Regions from separate parts of the Virgibacillus proomii genome, predicted to be linked through region 1. Evidence: predicted binding sites of a transcription regulator. Region 1 holds the regulator's gene; each other region holds the start of a gene.
What was found. Region 1 encodes Rex, which represses fermentation and respiration genes when NADH is low (regulators of the CRP and FNR family bind a similar motif). Its sites were predicted from a motif close to TTGTGAAATATTTCACAA; they were not measured.
Positions count from the first base shown of each region.

Region 2: the regulator Rex is predicted to act here: its motif matches at 1,268-1,285, upstream of pflB (formate C-acetyltransferase).
Region 3: the regulator Rex is predicted to act here: its motif matches at 1,454-1,471, upstream of adhE (bifunctional acetaldehyde-CoA/alcohol dehydrogenase).
Region 4: the regulator Rex is predicted to act here: its motif matches at 2,051-2,068, upstream of BN1066_RS01485 (L-lactate dehydrogenase).

Region 1 covers NZ_FUFN01000009.1:456,283-459,491, forward strand. The annotation lists gene BN1066_RS04845 (YdiK family protein) at 449-649, shown strand; gene BN1066_RS04850 (redox-sensing transcriptional repressor Rex) at 909-1,562, opposite strand; gene BN1066_RS04855 (ABC-F family ATP-binding cassette domain-containing protein) at 2,210-3,209, shown strand, end outside.
Region 2 covers NZ_FUFN01000009.1:707,059-710,267, forward strand. The annotation lists gene BN1066_RS05990 (heterodisulfide reductase-related iron-sulfur binding cluster) at 1-980, opposite strand, end outside; gene pflB (formate C-acetyltransferase) at 1,348-3,209, shown strand, end outside.
Region 3 covers NZ_FUFN01000008.1:4,262-7,470, forward strand. The annotation lists T-box leader at 131-341, opposite strand; gene mnmM (tRNA 5-(aminomethyl)-2-thiouridylate-methyltransferase MnmM) at 451-1,017, shown strand; gene adhE (bifunctional acetaldehyde-CoA/alcohol dehydrogenase) at 1,563-3,209, shown strand, end outside.
Region 4 covers NZ_FUFN01000008.1:114,469-117,677, reverse strand. The annotation lists gene BN1066_RS01490 (hypothetical protein) at 399-899, opposite strand; gene BN1066_RS01485 (L-lactate dehydrogenase) at 1,015-1,965, opposite strand; gene BN1066_RS01480 (sterol desaturase family protein) at 2,291-2,902, shown strand.

The DNA of each region.
Region 1 (3,209 bases):
ATCGTTATTAAGCTTTATGTTGATAAACAAAGATGAAAAGGTGTAGATGTTTTTACTAAATATAGCTTTAGCACCTTTCTTATCCACTAGCACTCAATATTTTAGAAAGCTATCTTTTTTCTTATACGATAAAGTGAAACTTCATTTCGTGGAACACGGAATGTTAGTACCACAAGGGTATGACCTAAAGGCCCTTGAACCAATCGGGCATTTAGGTGCCGTTTTCTCCCACTTACACCCTTTGCACGAACTCAAGCTCTTGAAGTGGGAGTCTTACGGCACCTTACATACGGTATAAGCCTAAAGTTTTATACTTTCCTATAGTGTAAGAAACAGCTTGATTCTTTTAAATACGAACAATATGGTTAAACCTATTATCATGTTTTCTTTTGGAAAGGGTTATGACAAAATCATATCGATAAATGTTTTTATTTTTGGAGGCTTTAACATGAAAATTTCACCCAAAACAATGGGGATTATTTATTTTATAATGGGCATATTCTTTACCTATATTGCTATTTTAAGTGTAGAAGAAACAGTTTGGAATATCACAACCATTGTACTAGCAATTTTTGCGACGCTTGAAATAGGAGTCACTATTCGTCTGTTGTCCATTCATTTTCGCTATAAAAATAAGAAGAAGGAATAGCGGTTAACAGCTCTATTCTTTCTTCTTATTTTTTCCTATATTTACTACAAGGAAAATCAATTCGTATGTAGTAAGAACAAAAGTTCAGGGGCGCGGTTAGCGACCCGTACAAACGGCAGATCTTCTAAAACAAATATAAATTCCTTCCTAGATAATAAAACATTATAACGATTAATAACTGCATATCTATTTAGCATGACTATTCTAGTTTATCGTCAACTAATTAGATTTTCTCCATTATCTTCAAGAATAAATAACTTTATTTTGCTTCCTCATCTTCTTCTGTCACTAATGGATAATGCTTTAAGAAATACACAAGTGCTTGCAGCTCTACTGCTAAATCAATATGGTGAACACGAATATGCTTAGGTACCGTAATTCGTGCAGGAGTAAAATTCAAAATACCCTCGATACCATGTTCTACTAAACGTTCTGTCATTCCTTGAGCTTCACCTGCTGGGATCGTAAGAATGGCAACATGAATATCTCCTAATTTATGCTCTAATTCATCGATGTGGTATACTGGAACATCGCTAATCGTCTTACCAACTTTTTCAGGGTCACTATCAAAAGCCATTTTGATTTTAATATTATTATTTTTCATAAAGTTATAATGTAAAAAAGCAGTACCCAAATTACCAACACCAATCAGGGCTACTTCCGTTACTTCATCTTGATCTAGAGTTTTACGAAAAAATTCAAGTAAGTATTCTACGTTATATCCATATCCTTTTTTGCCCAATGCACCGAAATAAGAGAAGTCTCTCCGGATTGTGGCCGAATCAACTTTTACTGCATCACTAAGCTCCTTAGAAGACACACGCTTCTTTCCTTGGTGGTTTAAATTATTAATAAATCGATAATACAGGGGCAATCGTTTTGCAGTTGCTTGAGGTATTTTGTTTTGTTCCATCATTCTTTTTCTTCTCCTTTTCGTTAGATTTGTATAATCTTTCACTTTAAAATAAAGCATCTTCATACAAATGTAAAAGAAACTATTTTTTAGGAATTACTCTATTATGTATCGCTTACATAATAATGTAATTCTTTTACAAACTAAATTTCTTACTTAAAACAGGACGGTTTATTCAGAGTCCTATACTTTTACTTGTGTTTCGTATGCTAAAGAATAAAAATACGAAATGAATCTTCATTCATTTTAAGCCTGCACGCTTAATAAAGCATTTGGTATACAAGAAGTTTTTACCCCCCTCTAGTAATAGAATACCATAATTGCTCACTCTACTATGTTCTCTATTTAAGCAAATTTTCACAATAGAAGTCTCTTTCGATATTACCATGAAAGTATCTTCTGTTAATCGAGACGGACGTAATCAAGTTCCACCTGCATCACGCTGTGGTAATTTTGTTCTTCCTTCTACTTTCTGCTTTATCATTTGTAAGATAAAAAAATCTCACAAAATAAAATTTAAGTCATACATACTAGATCCATATTTCTATTCTAGCAGAAAACTGGAAATAAGTCGTGACCTAGTTCACAATTATATTGATTATATTTAGTAAAGTAAGATACACTAGGGGAGATGAGGTGAACATTATATGATATTAATGCAAATAAATGGGCTTTATAAATCTTTTGGTGCTGATGAAATTTTATCAAATATAAAACTAGAAGTAAAAGACAATGATCGAATTGCAATTGTAGGCAGAAACGGTTCTGGTAAATCGACATTGCTGAAAATCATGGCTGGAGAATTGAGCTATGATCAAGGCGAATTAATCATGCCAAAAGGTTTAACAATTGGTTATTTATCACAGCACGTGGGGATAGAATCGGAAAAAACGATTTGGCAAGAGATGCTTGATGTATTTTCTGAATTACGTAAGCAAGAAGCTGAACTAAGGAAGCTGGAAAAGCAGATGCAACAAGCTGGAAACCAAACAGAAGAAGCCTATCAAAAGTTATTACATGAATATGATCATCTTCAACATACATTTGAACAAAATGGTGGTTATACTTACGAAGCAGAAATGAAATCTGTGTTAACAGGGTTGGCATTTGATAAATTTGATTATGACACTCCAATCCAGACATTAAGTGGTGGACAGAAAACACGTCTTTCGCTAGGAAAACTACTGCTAAAAAAGCCGAAATTACTCATTTTGGACGAGCCAACAAACCATTTAGATATTGAGACATTAAACTGGCTGGAAAACTACTTAATTGGCTACCCTGGTGCCGTTGTAGTGGTATCACATGATCGTTATTTTCTGGATAAAACCGTATCCATCGTTTATGAAATAGCACGTCACCAAACTAAGCGCTATATTGGTACGTATAGTAAATACTTAGAACAAAAGGCGCTTGATTTTGAAAGAGAATTAAAAGAATATGAAAAGCAACAGACAGAAATTAAAAAAATGGAAGAATTTATTCAGCGAAATATTGTGCGCGCTTCTACCACAAAGCGTGCTCAGAGTAGACGTAAACAGTTAGAAAAAATGGAGAAGCTGAATCGTCCCCTTGGAGATGAGGCCTCTGCTGCTTTTTCATTTCAAATTAATCGGCGCAGTGGAAATGATGTGCTGAAAGTAAACG
Region 2 (3,209 bases), 250 kb from region 1:
ACCCAAGGTGACTTTCCAGTAATTGCAGCCCCCTTTTCTGTTAAATGATCTCTTATCTTGATCATAATATCCATTGGCGAAAGCATTTTCCCCGTACCAGATGCAGGACAGACATCTGTACATCTGCCACATTCCACACAGGCATAGAAGTCGATCATTTGATATTGTTCAAAATCCTCTACCTTGCCAACGCCAAAGGAAATATCCTCTTCATTTTCCTCCTCATCTAGATCAAAATTTATTTTCTGTAATTTACCTGGAACTCGTTTACTTAGAAATACATTGATCGGTGCAGCAATCAAATGCGCGTGCTTAGACTGTGGAACATAAATTAGGAAAACGAGAATAGTGATCGTATGAATCCACCACGCAACATAGAAAAGTACCATTGCCCCTGTAGGAGAAAGCCATGAAAAAGCCATGGCGATAACACTCGCAACGGGTTCCATCCACGTTGGTTCATGACCGTGCCATAATTGCACCATTCCGTTACCGAATAACACAGAAAGCATTAAGGTACCAATAAATAAGAGTACTAACCCTGCTTTAAATCCGCGCTTCAATCGAACAAGCTTTTCGATATAACGACGATAGAAAGCCCAGACCACTGCCACTAGAATCATTAATGTTACTATTTCTTGAAAAAATACGAAGCCCGGATAAAGTGGACCGAATGGTAAATGAGCTTCTGGAGACAGCCCTTTAATAAACATATCAATGGCTCCAAATTGGACAAGAATAAAGCCATAAAACATCATAACATGAATGATTCCTGATTTTTTATCCTTTAATAATTTTGACTGACCAAAAACAATTTTCCCTATTCTTTTAAAGCGTTCTTTAAACTCCCGATCAAATTCAGACTTTCTCCCTAGTCGAATATAGGCAACACGCGTTGCTACCGCCCTAGCAAACAGGTATACGCCATAAATTGTAATCACCGTAAAAGCGATCGCATTAATAAGTAGAAATGTATCCAATTTGCCCGATCCCCCTTATCATGTCGTAATACATCTTATTATGTTTTCATCCTTTCTCCATCCCCGCTTGATAGCGATTGCATTATTCAGAAAAATGGCTTCTTTTTAAATCTTATATATACTACTATAAATATGAATGATCATTCAGTCAACTGTTTTTCTCTAACTATTTATGAAATCACAATGAAAGAAATGCCACTATCTAAGGTAGGGCCAATTTTTTTAAACAACTTCCGTATTGCCTTATACTAAATTTTCAATGAAAGTAAATGTCAAAAAAACATCACACGTGAACTCTTTCACAATTGTCGATTTTTCGTTATAATAATAGTAGCTTCATTTATTCAATACCAAAGGAGGTAGTTTTATGACTACTACAACTACAGCATCCCCATGGAGAAGCTTCCAAACAGGGAAATGGGAACAAAATGTTGATGTTAGAGACTTTATTATACGAAATTTCACCTGTTACGAAGGTGATGAGGAGTTTTTAGCTGAGCCAACACAAAATACGCTGGATCTTTGGGATCTAGTTACTGAGCTTACGGCAAAAGAGCGTAAAGCAGGCGGCGTATTAGATATGGACACAAAAATTCCATCGACGATTACTTCACATGGTCCTGGTTATTTAGATAAAGATAAAGAGAAAATTGTTGGTGTACAGACAGATAAACCATTTAAACGTGCGCTAATGCCGTTCGGTGGCATTCGTATGGCAAAAAACTCCTGCGAAGCATATGGTTATGAATTAGATAAAGAAACTGAGCATATTTTCACAGAGTACAGAAAAACCCATAACCAAGGTGTGTTTGATGCTTATACTCCGGAGATGAGAAGAGCAAGAAAAGCCGGAATCATCACTGGATTACCTGACGCTTATGGACGTGGAAGAATCATAGGTGACTATCGAAGAGTTCCCCTTTATGGAGTAGATTTTCTAATTAAGCAAAAACAAGAAGAACTTGTGCAATTAGAAAATGATGGTATCATGTCAGAAGATATTATTAGACAGCGTGAAGAACATGCAGAACAAATTAGAGCATTACATGAATTAAAAGACATGGCAGCATCTTATGGATTTGACATTTCTAAACCAGCTACAAATGCGCAAGAAGCTATCCAATGGCTATATTTTGCTTATTTAGCTGCGATTAAAGAACAAAATGGTGCAGCAATGAGTCTCGGTCGTGTATCCACATTCTTGGATATTTATATGGAACGTGATCTAAAAGAAGGCACCTTAACCGAGCAAGAAGCACAAGAGTTGATTGATCATTTTATTATGAAATTACGTTTAGTAAAATTTGCCCGTACCCCTGAATATAACGAATTATTCAGCGGAGATCCAACTTGGGTAACAGAATCAATCGGCGGAGTAAGCATAAGCGGTGAACCACTGGTTACCAAAAACTCTTTTCGTTTCTTGCATACTTTAACAAACTTAGGACCTGCTCCTGAGCCAAACCTAACCATTCTATGGTCTACCAAATTACCAGAAAACTTCAAGAAATATTGTGCGAAAATGTCTATTGATACAAGCTCCATCCAGTACGAAAATGATGATATCATGAGAAAACACTACGGTGATGATTATGGTATTGCATGTTGTGTAAGTGCCATGGAAATTGGTAAGCAAATGCAATTCTTTGGAGCTCGTGCTAACCTAGCTAAAGCATTGTTATATGCAATCAACGGTGGAGTTGATGAAAAATCAAAAGCACAAGTATCCCCAGCGCTTCGTCCAATTACTTCTGATGTCTTAGATTTCGATGAAGTTATGGAACGTTATGATCTTGTTTTAGATTGGTTAGCAAAATTATATATGAATACGTTAAATGTTATTCATTATATGCATGATAAATATGCGTATGAACGAATTGAAATGGCATTACATGATAAAGATGTCAAACGTACGATGGCAGGCGGAATTGCCGGATTAAGTGTTGTAGCTGACAGTCTAAGTGCAATTAAACATGCTAAAGTACATGTCATTCGTGATGAAGATGGACTAGCTGTAGACTTCCGCATTGAAGGTGACTATCCAAAATACGGAAACAACGATGATGCAGTTGATAGCCTAGCTGTGGATATCGTAAACAGATTTATGAATAAATTCCGTCAACATGAAACGTATCGAAATGCTATTCCAACATTATCCATTTTGACGATTACTTCAAACGTCGTTTATGGTAAGAAAACAGGTAATACCCCAGATGGACGTCGTGCTGG
Region 3 (3,209 bases), on a different contig from region 1:
ATAGAAAAAAGACCGAAGTTTGCTAGTCGATCTTTAAGCTTTGTTAGACAAAGTTACTTTAAATAAGATATCGCCATGTAAAAACGGATGTCGTTTTCTAGAAAATAAAAAAAAGCAACCCACCCCTCACAAAAGGGACGAGAAGCTTTTCCCGCGGTACCACCCAGCTTAATGCATCATTAGCATTCACTTCATATCCGTAACGTGGATAGACGACAGAAGCTACATATCACCTCTGTAACGACTAAGGCGAGTTCATAAATATACAAGGACAGTTTTCACCAACCACTGTCTCTCTTTTCTTGCATGGATTTACTACTACTCCTTAGTATTGTCGTTATCATATATGGTATTATATCGAATTTTAATGAATTAGAATCGCTTTGTCAAGACAATCCACTACGCAATCTGATAAAATAAGACATAATCACTATGGAAAAGGAGTATACCATGTTACACGGAATTCTGCATTACGCACACTACTTATTGGAAGCTACACTTGAAAAAAACGAAACTGTTATTGATGCAACTTGTGGAAACGGGAACGATACCCTTTTTTTAAGTAATGTTGTTGGTGATAATGGTCATGTGTTTGCTTTTGACATCCAAACAGAAGCTATCCAAGCAACCCGACAAAAGTTAATAGAAAATGGGAAGACGAATGTCACTGTCATTCATGATAGTCATGCAAATTTGAAAAAATATCTACCTTCAAATGACATATTACTAGGTGGAGCAGTATTTAATCTCGGCTATTTACCAAGAAGCGATAAAACGGTTATTACTAAAGCTGAATCAACGATTAAAGCGATAGATACCATTTTACACTTTCTAAAACCAAATGGCATAATAGTTTTAGTTGTTTATCACGGACATAAGGGCGGTAAAGAAGAAAAAAAAGCTATTTTAAAACATGTAATAAGGTTAAATCAGCGTCGATACCATGTCTTGCAATATGGCTTTATTAATCAAAAAAACAATCCTCCATTCATTATCGCTATTCAAAAAAGAGCCTAGACTAAGTATGTATATTAATGAAAGAATAATTTGGAATGATCACCTAACATGACAATTTGGTATGGTTAAAATAGTAAGTAGCTAATTAAATTAGGTCCTTACTTTCTCTTAAGAAATGTCCAAAAAACTTACAAGTATGTTTCCAGTCTTTCCAATTAAGAGACACTTCCTGTTTTTCCACTCGAACCTGTATCCACTACTTACGGTTTGTTTTACCTAGTTTGCACAGTAGGCAATAGTCTCGGCCCAGAAGCTTGGCTATTGCCTACTGTTAGTTACTAAAGCTTTCCTCAAAAGTTAATTCCCCTTGTGTACATCAATAAAACAGTATCTGTTTTACAATTTTTATTGTCTGTTCACAAAAAATACATAATACTATTACATCAACCTTGTAAACGTTTCATTGTTATAGTACAGCGTTTACACTAAAATTAACTTGCTCAATACTTCACAAACTTAATATAGAAATTTATTAAAAGACGATATATAATGAAATTGTAAAGAGATTGATCAATACTTCACAAACTTTTAAAGGAGGCTTTATCATGACTACTAAAACAAAAGTAAGTTCCCCAAAGGAGCAAGTTTCTCATACAATCGATCAACTAGTAGTTAACGCAGAGCGTGCTTTAGATGAATTCAAAAAATTAGACCAACAAGCAATTGATGCGATTGTTAAGGAAATGGCTTTGGCTGGAATTGATAAACATATGGAATTAGCAAAGTTAGCGATTGAAGAAACTGGTCGCGGAGTCTTTGAGGATAAAGTAATCAAAAATATTTTCGCAACTGAATATATTTATCATAACATAAAATATGATAAAACGGTTGGCATTATTAATGAAAACGAATTGGAAGGTGTTGAAGAGTATGCTGAACCAGCAGGAGTTGTCTGTGGTATAACACCTGTTACTAATCCAACATCGACAACCATGTTCAAATCATTAATTTCAATTAAGACTAGAAATCCAATTATTTTTGCCTTTCATCCATCCGCGCAAAAAAGTAGTAGTTATGCAGCAAAAATTCTGCTGGATGCTGCAGTAAAAGCTGGTGCACCGAAAAATTGTATTCAATGGATAGAAACTCCTTCTATTGACGCAACAAAAACGCTAATGAATCATCCTGGTGTATCATTAATCCTTGCAACTGGTGGAGCAGGAATGGTGAAATCTGCCTATAGTTCTGGAAAACCTGCACTCGGCGTTGGGCCTGGAAACGTACCATGCTATATTGAAAAAACAGCTATGATTAAACGTGCTGTGAACGATCTTATTCTTTCTAAAACTTTTGATAATGGTATGATTTGTGCGTCCGAACAAGCAGTAATCATTGATAAAGAAATCTATGATACGGTTAAACAAGAACTTATAACAAATAGATGTCACTTTTTAACGAATGACGAAATTAAGAAAGTTGGAAAGCTCGTAATCAATCCAACAACATGTGCTGTTAATCCAGATATTGTAGGAAAACCTGCATATGAAATCGCCAAAATGGCAGGAGTAAATGTAGAAAAAAATACGAAGATTCTTATTGCTGAACTCGAAGGCGTTGGTCCTGAATTTCCGCTATCCAGAGAAAAGTTAAGTCCTGTCCTGGCTTGTTACAAGGTAAATTCCACGGAAGAAGGAATAAAAAGGGCGGAAGAAATGCTACATTTTGGTGGATTAGGACATTCTGCAGTGATTCATTCAACCGATGATGACATCATAGAAAAATATTCACATCGTATGAAAGCGGGAAGAATCATTGTAAACTCTCCTTCTTCTCAAGGAGCAATCGGCGATATTTATAATGCTCACATGCCTTCTCTGACTTTAGGGTGTGGAACATATGGAGGTAACTCTGTCTCTACGAATGTTGGCACCATAAACCTGATAAACATTAAAAAAACAGCACGGAGGAAAAATAATATGCAATGGTTTAAGCTACCTCCTAAAATTTATTTTGAAAGAAATGCAATTCAATATTTAGAAAAAATGCCGGATATATCAAAAGCTTTTATTGTCACCGATCCAGTTATGGTTAAGCTTGGCTATGTAGATAAAGCACTGTATTATTTACGGAAGCGCCCTGATTACGTGCATTGTGAAATTTTCTCTGATGTCGAAGCAGATCCATCGATTGATACCATCCAAAAAGGTACAGAAATGATGCGCCAATTTAAGCCTGATGTGATAATTGCTCTT
Region 4 (3,209 bases), on a different contig from region 1:
AAAAGCATGAACAATTCTACTTGTTCTCTTGGAGATATCCGGGGACATGATTCCATCCATTCTTCCAACTAACCGAATATATCGAAGTTTAGTCTTTCTTCTAATTAAAGGAGAAGCACTATATGAATGAGCTCGTCAGCAGTTCTGCCGTTTGTATATCACTAAACTTTTGTTAAAATACAATGGTTTTGTTTTAGTCTACTTGTTATTTGTTCTGTCCAGTTAAGTGTAGCCTATTCAGAAGAAAGGGCAAAAGTTTTAAAAGAATATTTGTAGCCCCTAAAAACCATTGTTAGGGGCTACTATTAATTGTAAATAAGTGGGTAGAATCACGGTAGGCTTATAAATATATGTGGTTAAATAGGGGAAGGTTTTAGTGTCACTTTTTTAAGGTATTCTTAACCATAAACATTATCTTCTTCTAATGAAGACACTTTTTCCTTAAGATAGATTAATTCATGCTGGTGATGCTTAATAATGACATTACTAGTTTGCTTTGTCAAAAGCTCAATTTTTTCATTTAACGTTGTAAAACCTTGATTCATGTCAACCCGGAGAGATTTGGTTTCATCACGTAAGTCAATAACCTCTTGCGAAAAGAGGTTAGTCTTGTTACACAGTTCGTCTTGTCCGGTTTGAAATGATTTAAATTCGTGACGCAGTTCGTCTTGTCCTACTCGGAGCGATTTGGTTTCATCACGTAAGTCAATAACCTCTTGCGAAAGGAGGTTAGTCTTGTTATGCAGTTCATCTTGCCCGGTTTGAAATGATTTAAATTCATGACGCAGTTCGTCTTGTCCTACTCGGAGAGATTTGTTTTCCATTTTTAATGTGTTCTGTCCTTCTTTAAGTGAGCCTAATTTACTTATAATAATTTCAAACATTTCTTTATTTTCCAATATTTGACCTCCTTTTCAACTACTATAATTGGAAAAGATATAAAAGAAAAGCAAATAAATTAATAGAAAAATACCACAAAAATGTGGTGTTTTTAGTATCTGTTATTAGTAGCTTTTAGTAGCCAATGCTAGCCATGTAGCTTCTCAGTACAGAATTAGACGTTTTAAATAATTCCTGTTCTTCCGCGGAAAGTTTTAGTTCAATAATCTCTTTTATTCCACTTCTGCTAATAACTGCTGGGACTCCTGTACAGATATTGGATTCCGCGTATTCTCCGTCAAGGATACAAGATGTTGGAATAATACGATGACCGTTATTAAATATCGATTTTGTAAAGTAAGCTAGTGCATTACCGATACCATAATATGTCGTTCCTTTTCGTTTTAAAATTTCAAAGCCTACACGTTTTACTGCTTCTATAATTTGTTCTAAATCGATATCAGCATATTTTTCTGGATTTTCTGCTAATATTTGTAAGAATGGTTTTCCACCAATGGTGAGATGTGACCATACGGCAAATTGTGAATCACCATGTTCTCCCATTGTATAGCCTTGAATGCTATGTACGTCTACATGTAAAATATCTGATAAATACGTTTTTAAGCGAGAAGAATCAATGGAAGTACCAGTTCCGATTACTTGATGACGTGGCAAGCCAGATAGTTTCCACACATGATATGTAATAATATCGACTGGATTTGTGGCAATTAGAAAAATACCATTAAATCCACTAGCCATTATTTTTGGAATCGTATCATTCATAATATTGGCACTTGTTTCAAGGGTATCGAGTCGAGTTTGATTTTCTTTTGGAGGTGGGCCTGCAGTAATAATAATGATCTCCATATGGCCCATATCCGATGCAGTTCCTGTCCAAATCTTTGTTTTAGAGGGAAGGAAATCCATGCAATGGGTAAGATCGAGTGATTCTCCTATTGACTTTTCTTCTTTAATGTCGACCAATAATAATTCATCACAGATACCTTGATTAATTAATGAATAAGCTGTACTTGAACCTACAAAACCTGTTCCTAAGATACCTACCTTTCGCAGCTGTCCTTTCATGTAATCATCTCCTGTATGTAAAATTTAAGATGAGTATCTTGCTTTGCAGTGGAAATACTGCATTACTGCATGGAATGATAAACATATGTAAATTTTTGCATAAACTAAATAAAAGTATACAGACAAAAAATAAATTAACTATGATTATAAATGTAAATAATTTATTTAGCAAGATTGCTAGGAATAAGGTGAGAAAATTTTAGATATGGATAAAATCCCCTGGATGACCATAAAACAAAAAAGTTATGAATTTTCCGTTTTTTATTGCTAAATTATATAATTTTTTGTATTGTTAACAAAACATAAGTTAAAGGAGGGATGAAGGTTGAAAAAATATTATAAGGAGTTTATTACATTTCCTGATGTATTCGTTATGCTGATCATTTTTGCTTGTTTAATTACTTTTACTATACCTCAATTACTTACTTGGCAGTCATGGATTACATTGTTGATCGGAATGCTGACATATGCATTAAGCGAATATATGATTCATCGTTTTTTGTTTCATATTAAAAAGCCGGATAATTCATTTTTACTAAAATTAATTAAGCGCTTACATTATGATCATCATGTAGATCCGAATAACGTAAAGTTACTTTTTTTACCATTGTGGTTTAGTTTGCCTAATTTTACAATTTTAGCAGGGGTATTTTACCTTATTACTAGGAATATGAATCTTACAACTGCTTTTGCTACTGGAGTTGTCGGGTATTTTCTATACTATGAGTGGAAACACTTTATCGCACATAAGCCAATTCAACCACTTACTAAATTAGGAAAGAAAATTAAAAAAACTCATCTTTGGCATCATTATAAAAATGAAAATTATTGGTTTGGTGTAACGCATACAACTGTAGATAAAACAATGGGAACATACCGTGATCATACAGAAGTTGAAAAAAGTGCTACGGCTAGAAACCTAGAAAAGCGAGCATAGATCGCATAGTTTAAAACAAAAAGTTTGATTTAGAAAGTAGAAGAAAAAATTATACTCACTGAAGTAAAAAGAAGAGCTTTGTATCGACAAATATTACGGAATAGCACAATGCTCTTCTTATATTCTTTTATTTATACTTCGAAGGAATACATATGATAACAGTTGTTCCTTCATCCGTACCAGACATTGAATAGTTCACTCTTTAAAAAGATGATAAATAGTACTTATGAGGCGAATTATGTAGGAATATTCCCTAGATTAAATTTAATATATTCTTGTTATAAAAGACGTTTTTTATGGAGAAAAC